One region of the Streptomyces sp. NPDC040622 genome, then DNA from elsewhere that is predicted to be linked to it. Evidence: riboswitches for the same ligand, from Rfam matches in the RefSeq annotation. Region 1 holds a riboswitch; the other holds the start of a gene.
What was found. A riboswitch is a leader RNA that binds a small molecule or an ion and turns the genes downstream of it on or off. The one in region 1 is predicted to bind glycine.
Positions count from the first base shown of each region.

Region 2: another riboswitch for glycine. It lies ahead of gcvT (glycine cleavage system aminomethyltransferase GcvT); the one in region 1 lies ahead of gcvP (aminomethyl-transferring glycine dehydrogenase).

Region 1 is NZ_JBVIXD010000001.1:6,366-14,906, reverse strand. Features, by position in the region: gene ACZ592_RS00070 (DUF5999 family protein) at 78-284, shown strand; gene gcvP (aminomethyl-transferring glycine dehydrogenase) at 425-3,313, opposite strand; glycine riboswitch at 3,506-3,605, opposite strand; gene ACZ592_RS00060 (PRC-barrel domain-containing protein) at 3,750-4,130, shown strand; gene ACZ592_RS00055 (DNA polymerase IV) at 4,171-5,703, opposite strand; gene ACZ592_RS00050 (MerR family transcriptional regulator) at 5,741-6,358, opposite strand; gene ACZ592_RS00045 (bifunctional nuclease family protein) at 6,528-7,001, opposite strand; gene ftsR (transcriptional regulator FtsR) at 7,077-7,820, opposite strand; gene ACZ592_RS00035 (FHA domain-containing protein) at 7,864-8,541, opposite strand, start outside.
Region 2 is NZ_JBVIXD010000012.1:86,885-95,425, reverse strand. Features, by position in the region: gene ACZ592_RS31985 (enhanced serine sensitivity protein SseB C-terminal domain-containing protein) at 57-869, opposite strand; gene ACZ592_RS31980 (enhanced serine sensitivity protein SseB) at 1,043-1,822, opposite strand; gene ACZ592_RS31975 (AAA family ATPase) at 1,871-2,575, opposite strand; glycine riboswitch at 2,724-2,832, shown strand; glycine riboswitch at 2,833-2,945, shown strand; gene gcvT (glycine cleavage system aminomethyltransferase GcvT) at 2,981-4,114, shown strand; gene gcvH (glycine cleavage system protein GcvH) at 4,225-4,602, shown strand; gene glyA (serine hydroxymethyltransferase) at 4,626-5,885, shown strand; gene ACZ592_RS31955 (L-serine ammonia-lyase) at 6,034-7,404, shown strand; gene ACZ592_RS31950 (LacI family DNA-binding transcriptional regulator) at 7,391-8,404, opposite strand; gene ACZ592_RS31945 (discoidin domain-containing protein) at 8,533-8,541, opposite strand, start outside.

The sequences.
Region 1 (8,541 bases):
GGGGGGCGGTTATGAACACCGCATCGAGCCACAGGACCGACGTCACAGCCATCTCATCGCAGCGAAAGAACCCTTCCATGTGCCAGCACCAACCACCGTGCCCGACAGCCGACTCCGCCGACCGGGAAGCCGCACTCCTCGCGGCGAGCCACCCGGAGCAGGGCTGGAGCCTGCTGTGCAACGGCGTCCTGCTCTTCGAGGACACCGGTGAGCTGCTGCCGGACGGTCAGATCATCGCCCCGCACCGACCGCTGGGCACCGACCAGGTCATGACAGCCGCCTGAGCACTGGCACATCCGCACACCCGTACTTCCGCGCAGCACCGACGCACCACCGACGCTCCACAGACAAGACGAGGGGCCGGCCCGGAGAGAAGTCTCCGAACCGGCCCCGCCGCATGCCCGGCTCCGCACGGGCGCGGTCATCAGTCCTCGTACGCATCCAGGGGCGGGCAGGAGCAGACCAGATTCCGGTCGCCGTACGCCTGGTCGATGCGGCGCACCGGCGGCCAGTACTTGTCCGCGGCGGCGACGCCGGACGGGAAGACCGCCTCCTCACGGCTGTAGCCGTGCTCCCAGTCGCCGCCCAGGGCCGCGGCGGTGTGCGGCGCGTTGCGCAGCGGGTTGTCCTGCGCGGTCCACTCGCCGGAGCCGACCTTCTCGATCTCCCGGCGGATGGCGATCATCGCCTCGCAGAACCGGTCGATCTCGTGGAGGTCCTCGCTCTCCGTCGGCTCGATCATCAGCGTGCCGGCGACCGGGAACGACATGGTCGGCGCGTGGAAGCCGTAGTCGATGAGCCGCTTGGCGATGTCGTCGACGCTGACGCCGGTCGCCTTGCTGAGCGGACGCAGGTCGATGATGCACTCGTGCGCGACGAGACCGCCGGGACCGGTGTAGAGCACCGGGTAGTGCGGCTCGAGCCGCTTGGCGATGTAGTTGGCGGAGAGCACCGCGACCTGGGTGGCCCGCTTGAGGCCCTCACCGCCCATGAGGCGCACGTACGACCAGGAGATCGGCAGGATGCCGGCCGAGCCCCACGGCGCCGCGGAGATCGGGCCGACACCGGTCTCGGGTCCCGCCGCGGGCTGCAGCGGGTGGTTGGGCAGGTACGGCGCGAGGTGCTCGCGGACGCCGACCGGGCCGACGCCGGGGCCGCCGCCGCCGTGCGGGATGCAGAAGGTCTTGTGCAGGTTCAGGTGCGAGACGTCGCCGCCGAAGTGGCCCGGCTTGGCGAGGCCCACCAGGGCGTTGAGATTGGCCCCGTCGACGTACACCTGGCCGCCGGCCTCGTGCACCGACGCGCAGATGTCGGCCACGTGCTCCTCGAAGACGCCGTGCGTCGAGGGGTAGGTGATCATCAGCACGGCCAGCTCGTCGCGGTGCTTCTCGATCTTGGCGCGCAGGTCCTCTATGTCGACCTCGCCGTCCCCGGCGGTCTTCACGACGACGACCTTCATGCCGGCCATCACGGCGCTCGCCGCGTTCGTGCCGTGCGCGGAGGACGGGATGAGGCAGACGGTGCGCTGCTCGTCGCCGTTGGCCCGGTGGTAGCCGCGGACCGCGAGCAGGCCCGCGAGCTCGCCCTGCGAGCCGGCGTTGGGCTGCAGGGAGACCTTGTCGTAGCCGGTGACCTCGGCGAGCCGCTCCTCCAGCTCACGGATGAGCGTGAGGTAGCCCTGGGCCTGCTGGGCGGGCGCGAAGGGGTGCAGCTGGCCGAACTCGGGCCAGGTGACCGGCTCCATCTCGGTGGTCGCGTTGAGCTTCATGGTGCAGGAGCCCAGCGGGATCATGCCGCGGTCGAGCGCGTAGTCCCGGTCGGCGAGCCTGCGCAGGTAGCGCAGCATGGCCGTCTCGGAGCGGTACTGGTGGAAGACCGGGTGGGCGAGGTAGTCGTCGCCGCGCAGCAGGCCCTCCGGCAGTGTGTCCGCCGTCTGCTCGTCGAGCGCCTCGATGTCCGCCTCGACCCCGAACGCGCTCCACACGGCGGCCAGCTGGCCCCGCGTGGTGGTCTCGTCGCAGGCGAGCGAGACGTGGTCGGCGTCGACCTGGTGGATGTTCACGCCGCCTTCGCGGGCGGCGGAGACGAGCTCCTCGGCCTTGCCCTCGACGCGCACGGTCAGCGTGTCGAAGTACGCGCCGTGGACGACCTCGACGCCGCCGGCGGTGAGGCCCGCCGCGAGGAGCGTCGCGTACCGGTGGGTGCGCCGCGCGATCGACTTCAGGCCCTCGGGCCCGTGGTAGACGGCGTACATGCCGGCCATGACCGCGAGCAGCACCTGCGCGGTACAGATGTTGCTGGTGGCCTTCTCGCGGCGGATGTGCTGCTCGCGGGTCTGCAGCGCGAGGCGGTAGGCCTTGTTGCCGTCGGCGTCGACGGAGACGCCGACGAGCCGCCCCGGCAGGCTGCGCGCGAACTTCTCACGGACCGCCATGTAGCCGGCGTGCGGTCCGCCGAAGCCCATCGGCACGCCGAAGCGCTGGGTCGTGCCGACGGCGATGTCGGCGTCCAGCTCGCCGGGCGAGGTGAGCAGCGTCAGGGCGAGCAGGTCGGCGGCGACGGTGACGACGGCGCCGAGCTCGTGCGCCTGGTCGATCAGGGGCTTGATGTCGCGTACGGCACCGGAGGCGCCCGGGTACTGGATCAGCACGCCGACCACGCCGCGCTCGGCCACCTCGGCGGGCACGCCTTCGCTCAGGTCGGCGACGACGACCTCGACGCCGGTGGGCTCGGCACGGGTCCGGATGACGGCGACGGTCTGCGGCAGGGCGTCGGCGTCCACGAGGAACACGCCGTCCTTGACCTTGCCCATGCGCCGCGAGAGGGCCATGGCCTCGGCGGCGGCGGTGCCCTCGTCCAGGAGCGAGGCGCCCGATGTGGGCAGTCCGGTCAGCTCGGCGACCATCGTCTGGAAGTTGAGCAGCGCCTCGAGCCGGCCCTGCGAGATCTCGGGCTGGTACGGCGTGTAGGCCGTGTACCAGGCCGGGTTCTCCATGACGTTGCGCAGGATGACCGGCGGGGTGAAGGTCCCGTAGTACCCGAGCCCGATCATGGAGTCGAGGACCTGGTTCCGGTCGGCGAGGGAACGCAGCTCGGCCAGGACCTCGGCCTCGGTGCGCGCGCCGGGCAGGTTCAGCGCCTCGGCGTTCTTGATCACATCCGGCACCGCGGCGGCCGTCAGCTCGTCGAGCGAGCCGTACCCGACCTGGGCGAGCATCTTGGCCCGCGCTTCCGCATCGGGCCCGATGTGCCGCGACTCGAAGGGGATGCCCTGCTCGAGCTCGGAGAGCGGGATGCGATTGGTGGCAGTCATTGCGGAGGCCTCCTGGTCTGCACGACCTGCGAGGGGTACCACGGCGCGGGTACCCGGACGGCCTCCCCCTCTGTCATCTCAACCTGAGAGCTTCACAGGCCCGTCCGGTCCATGGACAGATCTGCTTTCACCGTCGGTGAGGAAGGGTTCCGAACGTGCCCGCCCGACGCCCGCCCTGCTTTCCAGAGTGACCTCGTCCGTGCGGTACGGGTGCCTGAGAGATTCCGGGGAGGATTTGCTCCTTCGGCGCCTCCGGGAAGTGCATTCCGGAGAGCTCTCCCGCACGGGGTCAGCAGCCAGGCGCCAGCCTACCAGCGAGGACCATGGCCGATCCCTCGAGTGGCCGCCTGCCCCGAAGTGCTCTTTCGTAGTGACTACGAACGAATAAGGATGAGTTACGCCCGATTTCGACAAGCCGCGATCAGCTGGAGGGCCCGTGCAGACCGACATCGATCCGCGCAACCTGATCGGCCGCAAGGCGTTCGACAGGAACGGGGCGAAGATCGGCACGATCGACGAGGTCTACCTCGACGATGCCACCGGCGCCCCGGAGTGGGCGGCCATACGCACCGGCCTGTTCAGCCGCGACACCTTCGTCCCGCTGGAGCCGAGCGAACTGGTCGAGGACGGCACCCTGCACATCCCCTTCGACCGCGCCCTGATCAGGGACGCCCCGGACTTCGGCGTGGGCCGCCACCTCTCCCCCGAGCAGGAACTGCAGCTCTACCACCACTACGGCCTGGACACGGCCCCGCCGCAGGCCCCGCCGCCCCCGGACCAGACCTTCGGCCGGATCGCGGGCACGGAAATCCCCTGAGCCCCGTCCCACGCGACACCCCTCACTCCGGTCACTCCGGTCACTCCGGCCCGGAGCGCACCTCGGCCCTGCCCTCCGCCGCCGCACCAGCGACACCGGACCCGGCCTCGAGCTCCGCCCCGGCCACCCCCTCGCCGCACGACCCCGCGCCGACCAACGGCAACGGCTCCGCGAGCTCCAGATCCAGGTCGTCCGTCTTGAACGTCCGCACCCGCCCGGGCGGCGAACCGGGCGTCTCGAAGCGCACCGTCACCCGCCCCAGACCGCTCCCCTGCACCCACCCGTGCCCGTACTCGGCATGCCGCACGTCGTGCCCTGCCGCCCACCGACGCTCCGCCGGCGCCTCGGTCTCCTCGGCGAGCTCCCTGCCCCGCTCTTGCGCCGTGTCCCGCTCCGTCGGCACCGCCTCCCGGGCCCCGACGACACCCGCCCCGGCCTCGGCACGGCCCTCAGCACCGGCCTCGGCCGCCGCCACCGCCACCGCCAGGAGCGCCTCGGCCGCCTGCGCCTGCGCGAACAGGTCCTCCTGCGTGTAGTCGGCGAGGCCCGTGACGCCCACGCCGAGCAGCCGCACCCCGCCCGTGGTGTCCACGGCCTCCAGCAGCCGCGCGGCGGCCTCCCGCACCACCCCGGGGTCGTCCGTGGGCCCGCGCAGCGTCTCGGACCGCGTCAGCGTCGAGAAGTCGAACCGGCGGACCTTCAGCACGATGGTCCGCCCCGAGTGCCCCGCCGCCCGCAGCCGCTGCACACACCGCTCGGCAAGCCGCGCCACCTCCGTCCTGACCCGCACCCTGTCGTGGATGTCCACGTCGTACGTGTCCTCGACGCTGACCGACTTCGACTCACGCTCCGCCACCACGGGCCGCTCGTCCCGCGCCAGCGCCATCGCGTACAGCGAGCCGCCGTGCGCCTTCCCCAGCAGCCGTACGAGCTCGTCCTCACCGGCCTCCGCGATCTCATCGACCGTGATGATCCCGGCCCGCCGCAAATGGTCACCCGTGGCCGGCCCCACGCCCGGCAGCGTCCGCACCGACATCGGACCGAGCAGCGCACGCTCCGTCCCCGGCGCTATCAGCCTGAGCCCGTCCGGCTTGGCCTCCTCGGAGGCGATCTTCGCCAGCATCTTGGAGACGGCGAGCCCCACCGAGCCGTTCAGCCCCGTCACCGCCCTGATGTCCGCCCGCAGCCGCTCCCCCACGGCCCTGGCCGATCCCTCGTCGTCGGCGACACCGCCCGCCTCCAGGTCCACGAAGGCCTCGTCCAGGCTGAGCGGCTCCACGAGCGGTGACAGTGCCCGCAGCAGCCCCATCACCTGTTCGCTGACCTCGCGGTAGAGCCCGAAGCGCGGCACGAGGTAGGCGGCGTTCGGCGCCAGCCTGCGCGCCTGTCCCATGGGCATCGCCGAGTGCACCCCGAACCGACGGGCCTCGTAGGAAGCGGTGGCGACCACGCCTCGCGGCCCGAGACCGCCCACGACCACGGCTTTTCCGCGCAGGCTCGGCTTCGCGGCCTGCTCCGCGGACGCGTAGAAGGCATCCATGTCCAGATGCAGAATCGTCGGCGCGCTTCTCACATCTCCGATGCTGCCCTACGCCACTGACAACGCGGCCTCAGACGGCCTTGTTGCGCCGTCTGGCCAGCTCGTCGGCCGGGTTGTGCCCGACGAGGGTCTCCCCGGTGTCGATGCGCTCGCCGTGCAGCTGGGACAGCGCGGCCTCGACGTCCTGCCAGACGACGCCCACGGCGATCCCGAAGACCCCCTGGCCGCCCTGGAGCAGTTCGTGGACCTCACTGGGGGACGTGCACTCGTAGACCGTCGCGCCGTCGCTCATCAGCGTCATCCGCTCCAGATCGCGGAACCCGCGCTCCCGCAGATGCTGGACAGTCGTACGAATGTTCTGCAGCGACACCCCGGTGTCGAGGAAGCGCTTCACGATCTTCAGCACGACCACGTCACGGAAGCTGTAGAGCCGCTGTGTCCCGGAGCCGCCCGCGGCCCGCACGCTGGGCTCGACCAGACCCGTACGGGCCCAGTAGTCGAGCTGTCGGTAGGTGATGCCCGCGGCCGCGCACGCGGTGGGACCGCGGTAGCCGACCTGCTCGGTGTGCTCGAACGTAGCGTCCCCGCTCCCCTGGACCGCCATGGGCCGGTTCGGAGAGTGCTCGGCCGCGCCGCCGTGGAGCGGGTACGGACCGCCCATCGCCGTACCGTCGCCGCTGCTTCTCACGCCGACCTCCCTCCTTGACCTGCCTTCACGACGGTAGGCAGTCGCCAGGGGCTCGTCAACGATCGCCACACTCGGCACGCCGAGTGATAATCACCCTGAGAGTGGTTTCCCGTGCCTCACCGCGGGGAAAGGCTAGCTGAATGGTCCGACGCGGGCCGCCGGAAGCGGCTCACTGGCTGTTGGTCCCGAAGTCCTCGGGCGAGATCTGGTCGAGGAACTCGCGGAACTTCTCCACTTCGTCCTCCTGCTCGTCCGGGATCGCGATGCCGGCGTCGTCCAGGACGCCGTCGCTCCCGAAGATGGGCGTCCCGGTGCGCAGCGCCAGCGCTATGGCGTCGGACGGGCGCGCACTCACCTCGACACCACTGGCGAAGACGAGCTCCGCGTAGAAGACCCCTTCGCGCAGGTCCGTGATGCGCACCTCGGAGAGCTCCTGGCCCACCGCCTCCAGCACGTCCTTGAACAGGTCGTGGGTCAGCGGCCGTGCGGGTGCCATGCCCTGCTGAGCGAAGGCGATGGCGGTCGCCTCACCTGGTCCGATCCAGATGGGGAGGTACCGGTCGCCTCCCACTTCACGCAGGAGCACGATCGGCTGGTTGGAGGGCATTTCGACCCGGACACCTACGACGTCGAGCTCGTTCACACAGCAACCCTAGGACGTGGCTGGCAGGTTTGGGTAGTCGGGCACCCGCCGAGTACCGGCCGGGCACGGTCCGCGTCAGGGCAATCTGACCCCGAGCGCCGTCTGCACGAGCGCCGAGTGCAGACGTCCGGTGAGGCCCGCCAGCTCCTTGGTGCGCGCCTCGGCATGGGCCCTGGTCTGCGGATTGCGGTGCCGGCGCAGCGGCGCGACCACCTGGTCCACGAGCCCGGCCTCCCGCTCCGCGGCGGCCTTCATGACCCTCAGGTGACGTGGCTCGATACCGAACCGGCCCAGTTCGACGACGAGCGTGGCGACCGTGACGGCCTCCGCGTCGTACCCGCCCTCGGGCAACGGTGCGACCAGGCCGTACGTCTCCCACTCCGCCAGCTGCCGCTCGTCGATCTCCGCGGCGGCCAGCAGTTCGTCACGGCCCACACGGGCCGCCGTGGGCCCCTCGGCGTCGTCCTGGCCCAGTGGGTCGTCGCCGTCCCGCTGACGCCCCAGGGACGGCAGCGGGGGGCGCTCGCCGCGCTCCAGCGCGTCGAGGTGCTCACGGATGACCTTGAGCGGCAAGTAGTGGTCGCGCTGCATCCGCAGGACGTGTCCGAGCCGGTCGACGTCCTCCGGGCTGAACTTCCGGTAGCCGGAGGGCGTGCGCTGCGGCTCGATGAGCCCCTCGGCCTCCAAAAACCGGATCTTGGAGATCGTGACCTCGGGAAACTCGTCACGCAGGAGGTTCAACACGGAACCGATGCTCATCAGCCGACGGTCCGCGGCGGCGGTGCCGGTGTCGGCACCGCCACTCGGTGTTTGAAGCATGGACCTTCCCTGGGGTTCCCCCCAGACGGCGTCTGGGGGCGGGTCAGATGGCCCGCTGGCTCGCGTAGAAGACCAGGCGGTACTTGCCGATCTGCACCTCGTCGCCGTTCGAGAGCGCGACGGAGTCGATACGCTCACGGTTGACGTACGTGCCGTTGAGGCTGCCCACATCCGCGACGGTGAACGAACCGTCCTGGACGCGACGGAACTCCACGTGGCGACGCGACACGGTCACGTCGTCCAGGAAGATGTCGCTCTGCGGGTGACGCCCGGCCGTGGTCAGCTCGCCGTCGAGCAGGAAACGACTGCCCGAGTTCGGACCGCGGCGCACCACGAGGAGCGCGGAGCCGAGCGGCAGTGCGTCGACGGCCGCCTGCGCCTCCGGGGAGAGCGCGGGTGACGGGTTCTGCCCCGTCACCTCGGCGTCGTAGGCCTCCAGGCCCGAGATGGAGATCGTCGAGGTCGTCTCGGAGGGGCGCTCCGGAGCGGCTCCGGCCCGCAGCGGAGCGCCGCAGTTGGAGCAGAACCGGCTCGCCTCGGCGTTGCGGTTCCCGCACCTCGTACACACCAGAGCCATGGACGGATCCTCCTGCCGCGGCTGCCCCGCAGGGCCATTCGATGCGTACGGGTCCGAGGCGAACCCTCCACCCGTACTTGAGGTTGACGGTTCTCCGAAACCTATGCGGCCGGGACCGGCAGGGTCAACAGACGACGCGCCCTG
Region 2 (8,541 bases), on a different contig from region 1:
GCGTGCGCGGCCGTTTCGCAGGCGTGTGCGGCGCCCGCGTGGCTGATTCGCGCCGCTCAGTACTGCGCGGGGTAGCCGTAGCCGCCGGCCGGCGCGGGGGCCGGCTGGGCCTCTCGGTCGTAGAACGGCCGGGCGTTGGCGCGCAGCCACATCGCGACCGGGTCGTAGTCGTCGGACATCGCGACGGTCGAGACCGGCAGGCCCTCGGGGACGGCCGGGATGGACTGCTGCATCATCGTGCGCACCGCGTCGACCGAGGGGGGCGAGGTGTCGTACACGTCGAGGCCGATGGCCAGGTAGGGCGCTCCGAGCGCGGGCTGCACCCAGGCGCGGCGCAGCGAGCGCACCGCGGGGGTGCGGTGCGCGTTCTGCGTCAACAGGGCGTAGAACTGCGGGATTTCGATGGCCGGCTCGGTGAGCCGGAGCGGGCCCGCGGGCAGCAGGTCCAGGCCCGTGGCGATGCGGCGCAGGTCCAGCCAGGGGATGCCGACGCCGCCGCCCGGCGCGTGCGGATTGAGCCAGAGGCCGTAGTGGTCGGGGTAGAGGGTGCGGGCCACGTCGATGCCGCGCACCACCTCGTAGCTGCGGTTCCAGCCACTGGCGGAGAGCTCCTGGGCGGAGGTCACACAGGGCGCGTAGCCGAGGCCCTCGACCTCCATGTTCCCGTACTGGGCGTCGGGGGATCCCGCCTGGCCGTGCCAGAGCAGCATCCACAGCCGGTCGCCCGCGAGCGCGCGCAGCAGTGCCTCGTACGCGTCGTAGCGCCCCGGGGTCACCTCGCGCAGCATCTGCTCGACCTGTCCCCAGGGGCTCGGACCAGCTCGTCCCGGGGAGATCCCATCGCCCGCGGCCGTGCCCGACGCACTCACCCGTAACCGCCCCTTCACTGAGAACCCGAGTACCCCGCCCGGCACGGCAGAGTGCCCGACCGGGTCATGGAACCAGCTTAAGCGGCGATCCCGGCACGGACTTGACGTACGGCATCTCGGCCCCGTCGCGAGGCGCGACGGGCCGCCGCCGCGCCTGCCGCGACGCGCGCCGCTCAGGCCCCGCGGACGTAGAACGGCCGCACCCGGGCCCGCAGCCAGTCCCCCACCGGGTCCTGCGCCACGTCGAGCAGCACCAGGTTCACCGGCCAGGGGGCCGGGGCGGAGCCGAGGGCGCGGCCGAGGGCCTCCATGGGAAGGTCGCGGGCGGCGCCCTCCCAGGTCGACAGCTCGACGCCGACGAAGAGCGTCGGCTCGCCCGTCTCGACGGTCGCGAGGCAGCGGCGCGCGGTGAGCACGGCCCCGCTCGCCTCGAACTCCCGCCCCGCGGCGGTGAGGAAGTCGACGGGGTCCTCCTGCCAGTCCGGCTCGTAGAGGCGGACCCGGCCGCCGGTGGTGGGCCCGTCCAGCTCGGTGCGGCCGGAGCGGGCGAGCTCGGCGACGGCGGGCGGCGGCAGCGGCACCCCGACGGTGCCGTCGGGGTTCAGGGCGATGCCCAGCTGCGGAGGGAGGCCGCGGGCGAATTCCACGGCGGGTGCCACGGTGTGGCCCATGCGGTCGGCCGCCGCGCCCAGGGCCTGGCGGAACTGCTGCTCGGAGGTGAAGACGGGGACGTACGCCTGACCCTCGATCTCCAGGGTCGGCAGGTCCAGGGTGCCCTGCTCGGGACCGCCGCCGTTGGGCAGCGGGATCCATATCTGGCTGCGGCCGAGCACCTCGACGATCCGGGCGCCCGCCGACGCGGGGCCTCCCAGCGAGGCCGCGAGGACCTCTTCCAGTTCGTTGCCCGGCCATCCGCCGTAGGGATGGGCGTATGCCTGCGCCGGAATGTCCATCTGTCCGTCCAACCCCTGCTCGCGACCGCTCTGCCTGCGGCTCGAACCCTAACGCCGGGCGGCCCGGCGGTCGAAGGCGATCCCGCGCAGCACCTGTGCCGCCGCCCGGTCGAGCAGCACCGCGGAGCCGCAGCCGCGCGGCAGGTCGCCGCGCTCGGTGGCGCCGACGAGCCGGCCGACCGTCCTGCGGTGCCGGGCGAAGGCGTACCGGGAGACGCCTCGGCCGCGCGCGAGCTGGCCCTGGAGCGCGGTGTCCGCGGGCACGTCGAGCAGCAACAGGTGCAGGGCGGTGCCGCGCCGGGCGGCCTCGCGGGCGAGCCAGCCGCGGACCCAGGCCTGGGTGCCGCAGTCGTGCACGACGACGCTGGCCCCGGAGCGCAGGGCGCGGCGCAGTCCCGCGTAGTGCGCGAGGCGGACCAGGGGGCGGTAGACCGCGTAGGGCAGCAGGCGGGGCATCCGGCGGGCCCAGTGGTCGCGGGTGTCCTGGGAGTCGATGCGGGGGCCCGTGACGGCCTGCCGCATCAGGGTCGACTTTCCGCCGCCGGGCAGTCCGGAGACGACGACGAGGTCGCCCTCGCCGAAGGTGAGGCGGTGCGGGCTGTGGCCGCGGCGCTGCCGCAGGTCGCGGACGACGGCGGCCGGGAGCGGGCCGCAGCTCTCGGTGGCGGGGACGGCGGCCTGCTTGGGCAACGCCACCCCCGTGCTCGTGGCGTAGACACTGGTCCTGCTGCGCACCGTGATCGGCCTCCCCATAGCGGTCACGTACTGCTTCCCCGGCAAGTGTAAAGAGAAGGTAATGCGGCACAAGGGGATCCCATGGCCACGGATCCGGCGCCGGTCACGGGTCCCCCCGGACAGAGTCGCGTGCAATGATGTGCGCGCCAACTCCATACCGGCCGTTTGAATCCGCGCGGGAGAGTTCCCGGGACCAGCACGCACTGTGTCGCCCGGGGCGCCGAAGGAGCAAGTCCCTCCCTTGAATCTCTCAGGCCCCGTACCGCGCGGGCGAGGCACATCTGAAAAGCGGACCGCCCCGGCGGTCCCACCCAAGGTGCAAGCCGGGTGTCCCGGATCGGGGACCCGCCCGGCGAACCTCTCAGGTTCCGATGACAGATGGGGAGGACCGACCTCGCCCGTCATGCCCTGGGAGTTCCCTTCATGAGCACTGCCCCCCGTCTGACCGCCCTCGATGCCGTGCATCGAGCGCTCGGCGCGACCATGACCGACTTCGCGGGCTGGGACATGCCGCTGCGGTACGCAAGCGAGCGCGACGAGCACAACGCCGTGCGCACCAAGGCCGGTCTCTTCGACCTGTCGCACATGGGTGAGATCACCGTCACCGGCCCCCAGGCCGTGGACTTCCTGAACTTCGCACTGGTCGGCAACATCGGCTCCGTCGGTGTCGGCCGCGCCCGCTACACGATGATCGTCGCCGAGGACGGCGGCATCCTGGACGACCTGATCGTCTACCGGCTCGGCGCCGCCGAGGCCCCCGAGTACATGGTCGTCGCCAACGCCTCCAACGCGCAGGTCGTGCTCGACACGCTGACCGCCCGCGCCGACGGCTTCGACGCCGAGGTCCGTGACGACCGCGACGCGTACGCGCTGCTCGCCGTCCAGGGTCCCGAGTCCCCCGGCATCCTGAAGTCAGTCACGGACGCGGACCTGGACGGCCTGAAGTACTACGCGGGCCTGCCCGGCACCGTCGCGGGCGTGCCCGCGCTGATCGCCCGCACCGGCTACACCGGCGAGGACGGCTTCGAGCTCTTCGTCTCCCCCGGTGACGCGGAGAAGCTGTGGGGCGCGCTCATGGAGGCGGGCACCCCCGTCGGCATGATCCCGGCGGGCCTCTCCTGCCGTGACACGCTGCGCCTGGAGGCGGGCATGCCGCTGTACGGGCACGAGCTGACCGCGGAGCTGACGCCGTTCGACGCCGGGCTCGGCCGGGTGGTCAAGTTCGAGAAGACGTCGCAGTCGGAGGGCTTCGTGGGGCGCGAGGCGCTCACCGCCGCCGCCGAGCGGGCCGAGGCGGCACCGCCGCGCAAGCTCGTCGGGCTGATCGCCGAGGGCCGCCGCGTGCCGCGCGCCGGTTTCCCGGTGGTCGCCGACGGCAAGGTGATCGGCGAGGTCACCTCCGGCGCCCCGTCCCCGACGCTGGGCAAGCCGATCGCGATGGCGTACGTCGACGCCGGGCACGCGGCCCCGGGGACCCCGGGCGTCGGCGTGGACATCCGCGGCACCCACGAGCCGTACGAGGTCGTGGCCCTGCCGTTCTACAAGCGCCAGAAGTGACGCTGTAGCCGACGTCCCCGCGTGGGCACGGCGTCCGACGCCCCAGAAGTGACCCCACGCACATCTTTCTCGTTCCGCAGCACCCACCCGCGTACAGGAGAATTCAGGTCATGAGCAACCCCCAGCAGCTGCGTTACAGCAAGGAGCACGAGTGGCTGTCGGCCACCGAGGACGGCGTGGCGACGGTCGGCATCACGGAGCACGCGGCCAACGCGCTCGGTGACATCGTCTTCGCCCAGCTTCCCGAGGTCGGCGACACGGTGACCGCGGGCGAGTCCTGCGGCGAGCTGGAGTCGACCAAGTCGGTCAGCGACCTGTACTCGCCGGTCACCGGTGAGGTCGTCGAGGCCAACCAGGACGTGGTCGACGACCCGTCGCTGGTCAACTCCGCCCCGTTCGAGGGCGGTTGGCTGTTCAAGGTGCGCATCGCGGACGAGCCGGGCGACCTGCTCTCCGCCGATGAGTACACCGCCTTCGCCGCCGGCTGACCCATACCGATAGGGATCGTGTGATGTCGCTTCTGAACACCCCTCTCCACGAGCTGGACCCGGACGTCGCCGCCGCCGTCGACGCCGAGCTCCACCGCCAGCAGTCCACCCTGGAAATGATCGCCTCGGAGAACTTCGCTCCGGTCGCCGTCATGGAAGCCCAGGGGACGGTCCTCACCAACAAGTACGCCGAGGGCTACCCCGGCCGCCGCTACTACGGCGGCTGCGAGCACGTCGACGTCGCCGAGCAGATCGCGATCGACCGGGTCAAGGACCTGTTCGGTGCCGAGTACGCGAACGTCCAGCCGCACTCCGGCGCCTCCGCCAACCAGGCCGCCCTCTTCGCGATCGCCCAGCCCGGCGACACGATCCTCGGCCTGGACCTCGCGCACGGCGGGCACCTCACCCACGGCATGCGCCTGAACTTCTCCGGCAAGCAGTTCAACGTGGTCGCGTACCACGTGGACGAGGCCGGTCTGGTCGACATGGCCGAGGTCGAGCGCCTGGCCAAGGAGAACAGCCCCCAGGTGATCATCGCGGGCTGGTCCGCCTACCCGCGTCAGCTGGACTTCGCCGAGTTCCGCCGGATCGCCGACGAGGTCGGCGCGAAGCTGTGGGTCGACATGGCGCACTTCGCCGGGCTCGTCGCCGCGGGGCTGCACCCCAACCCGGTGCCGTACGCGGACGTGGTCACCTCCACCACGCACAAGACGCTCGGCGGCCCGCGCGGCGGCATCATCCTGGCGCGCAACAAGGACTTCGCCAAGAAGCTGAACTCCGCGGTCTTCCCCGGCTTCCAGGGCGGCCCCCTGGAGCACGTGATCGCGGCCAAGGCCGTCTCCTTCAAGGTCGCCGCCTCCGACGACTTCAAGGAGCGCCAGCAGCGCACCCTGGACGGCGCCCGCATCCTGGCCGAGCGCCTGGTGCAGGACGACGCGAAGGCCGTCGGCGTCGGCGTGGCGTCCGGCGGCACGGACGTGCACCTGGTCCTGGTGGACCTGCGCGACTCCGAGCTGGACGGCCAGCAGGCCGAGGACCGCCTCCACGAGGTCGGCATCACGGTCAACCGCAACGCGGTCCCGAACGACCCGCGTCCCCCGATGGTCACCTCGGGCCTGCGGATCGGCACCCCGGCGCTCGCCACCCGCGGCTTCGAGGCCGACGACTTCCGTGAGGTCGCCGACATCATCGCCGAGGCGCTCAAGCCGGGCTTCGACGCGGAGTCGCTGAAGGCCCGCGTGACCGCTCTGGCCGACAAGCACCCGCTGTACCCCAACCTGTAGCACTTTCGTACGCTTTCCTTCGTACGAATCTTCGGGGCACCGCGCACACTGGTAGTGAACACAGTGAGTGCGGTGCCCCGGCTCACGCCCTGCTTTCTGCACCACCCCGGCAGACAACGGCGTCTACCAACCACCATTGGAGTTTCCCGTGGCCATCTCGGTCTTCGACCTGTTCTCGATCGGCATCGGCCCGTCCAGCTCCCACACGGTCGGTCCGATGCGCGCCGCCCGCATGTTCGCGAGCCGCCTGAAGAACGAGGGCCTGATGGCCCACACCGCGGCGATACGGGCCGAGCTGTACGGCTCGCTCGGCGCCACCGGCCACGGACACGGCACCCCCAAGGCCGTTCTGCTCGGCCTGGAGGGCGAGTCGCCCCGCACCGTGAACGTGGAGAGCGCCGACGACCGCGTCGCCGAGATCAAGCACGGCGGCCGCCTCAACCTGCTCGGCATGCACGAGATCGACTTCGACTTCGACGAGGATCTGGTCCTGCACCGCCGCAAGGCCCTGCCCTACCACGCCAACGGCATGACGATCTTCGCGTACGACCGTGAGGGCGCCCTCGTCCTGGAGAAGACGTACTACTCGGTCGGCGGCGGCTTCGTCGTCGACGAGGACGCCGTGGCCGGCGAGAACCCGATCGTGCCGGACGACACCGTCCTCAAGCACCCCTTCCGCACCGGCGACGAGCTCCTGCGCCTCGCCGAGGAGACCGGCCTGTCCATCTCCGCGCTCATGCTGGAGAACGAGAAGGCGTGGCGCACGGAGGAGGAGATCCGCGCGGGTCTGCTCGACATCTGGGGCGTCATGCAGTCCTGCGTCTCGCGCGGCATGTCCCGCGAGGGCATCCTGCCGGGCGGCCTCAAGGTCAGGCGGCGTGCGGCCAACTCCGCCCGCCAGCTGCGCGCCGAGGGCGACCCGCTGGCCCGCTCCATGGAGTGGATCACGCTCTACGCGATGGCCGTGAACGAGGAGAACGCCGCGGGCGGCCGTGTCGTGACCGCCCCGACGAACGGCGCCGCGGGCATCATCCCCGCGGTCCTGCACTACTACATGAACTTCGTGCCCGGCGCCGACGAGGAGGGCGTGGTCCGCTTCCTGCTCTCCGCGGGCGCCATCGGCATGCTCTTCAAGGAGAACGCCTCGATCTCCGGCGCCGAGGTCGGCTGCCAGGGCGAGGTCGGCTCGGCCTGCTCGATGGCGGCGGGCGCGCTCGCCGAGGTCCTCGGCGGCTCCGCGGAGCAGGTCGAGAACGCCGCCGAGATCGGCATGGAGCACAACCTCGGCCTGACCTGCGACCCGGTCGGCGGCCTCGTTCAGATCCCGTGCATCGAGCGCAACGGCATGGCGGCGGTCAAGGCCGTCACCGCCGCGAAGATGGCGATGCGGGGCGACGGCTCCCACAAGGTGTCCCTCGACAAGGTCATCAAGACCATGAAGGAAACCGGCGCCGACATGAGCGTCAAGTACAAGGAGACGGCGCGGGGCGGCCTCGCGGTGAACATCATCGAGTGCTGACGCGCTGCGCGGTCGAACCGCGCACGACGAGCTCCGGCTCGAAGAGGAGCTCGCCGGGGTGGGCCTGGGTCCCCCGGATCTGGGCGCACAGCAGGTCGACCGCCGCGCGGCCCATCGCCTCGATGGGCTGGCGCACCGTCGACAGGGGCGGCTCCGTGCAGGTCATGAAGGCGGAGTCGTCGAACCCGACGACGGACACGTCGGCGGGGACGGAGAGTCCCCGCCGGCGGGCCGCCCTGATGGCGCCGAGCGCCAGCGGGTCACTCCCGCACACGATGCCGGTGACCCCTCGGTCCAGGAGCCGTGCCGCGGCGGCCTGACCGCCCTCCAGCGAGAAGATCGACCGCTCGACGAGTTCCTCGGCCAGCTCCGTGCCCGCGGCCTGCGCCATCTCACGGGCGGCGGTCAGCTTGCGGCGCGAGGGCACGTGGTCGAAGGGGCCGAGCACCAGGCCGATGCGCTCGTGTCCGAGCGAGGCGAGGTGGCGCCAGGCCTGCTCGACGGCGACGGCGTCGTCGCACGCGACGCAGGGGAAGTCGAGGCCCTCGATCGACGCGTTGATCAGGACGACGGGGATGTTGCGCTCGGCCAGCTGCCGGTAGTGGTCGTGCGGCGCGTCGGCCTCCGCGAAGAGGCCGCCGGCGAAGACGACCCCGGAGACGTGCTGCTGCAGCAGGAGGTCCACGTAGTCGGCCTCGGAGACCCCGCCCCTGGTCTGGGTGCAGAGCACGGGCGTGAGGCCCTGCTGTGCGAGGGCGCCGCCGATGACCTCGGCGAAGGCCGGGAAGATCGGGTTCTGCAGCTCCGGCAGCACGAGGCCGACGAGCCGGGCGCGCTCTCCGCGCAGTTGCGTGGGGCGTTCGTACCCGAGGACGTCCAGCGCCGTGAGGACGGACTGTCGTGTCGCGGCGGAGACGCCGGGCTTGCCGTTGAGGACACGGCTGACCGTCGCCTCGCTGACCCCCACCTTCTTCGCAACTTGAGCAAGTCGTCGCGTCATGGACGCAAGAATAGCGCAAGGCATGCAAGCCAGTTACGTGCGGGGAGCGATGGACGCGCACGGCCGCCCGGTATCCGGACGGCCGCGCACTTCTGCCACCACCTCCTGCCGGTCGGGCTCCTCGTACGTCAGGGCTG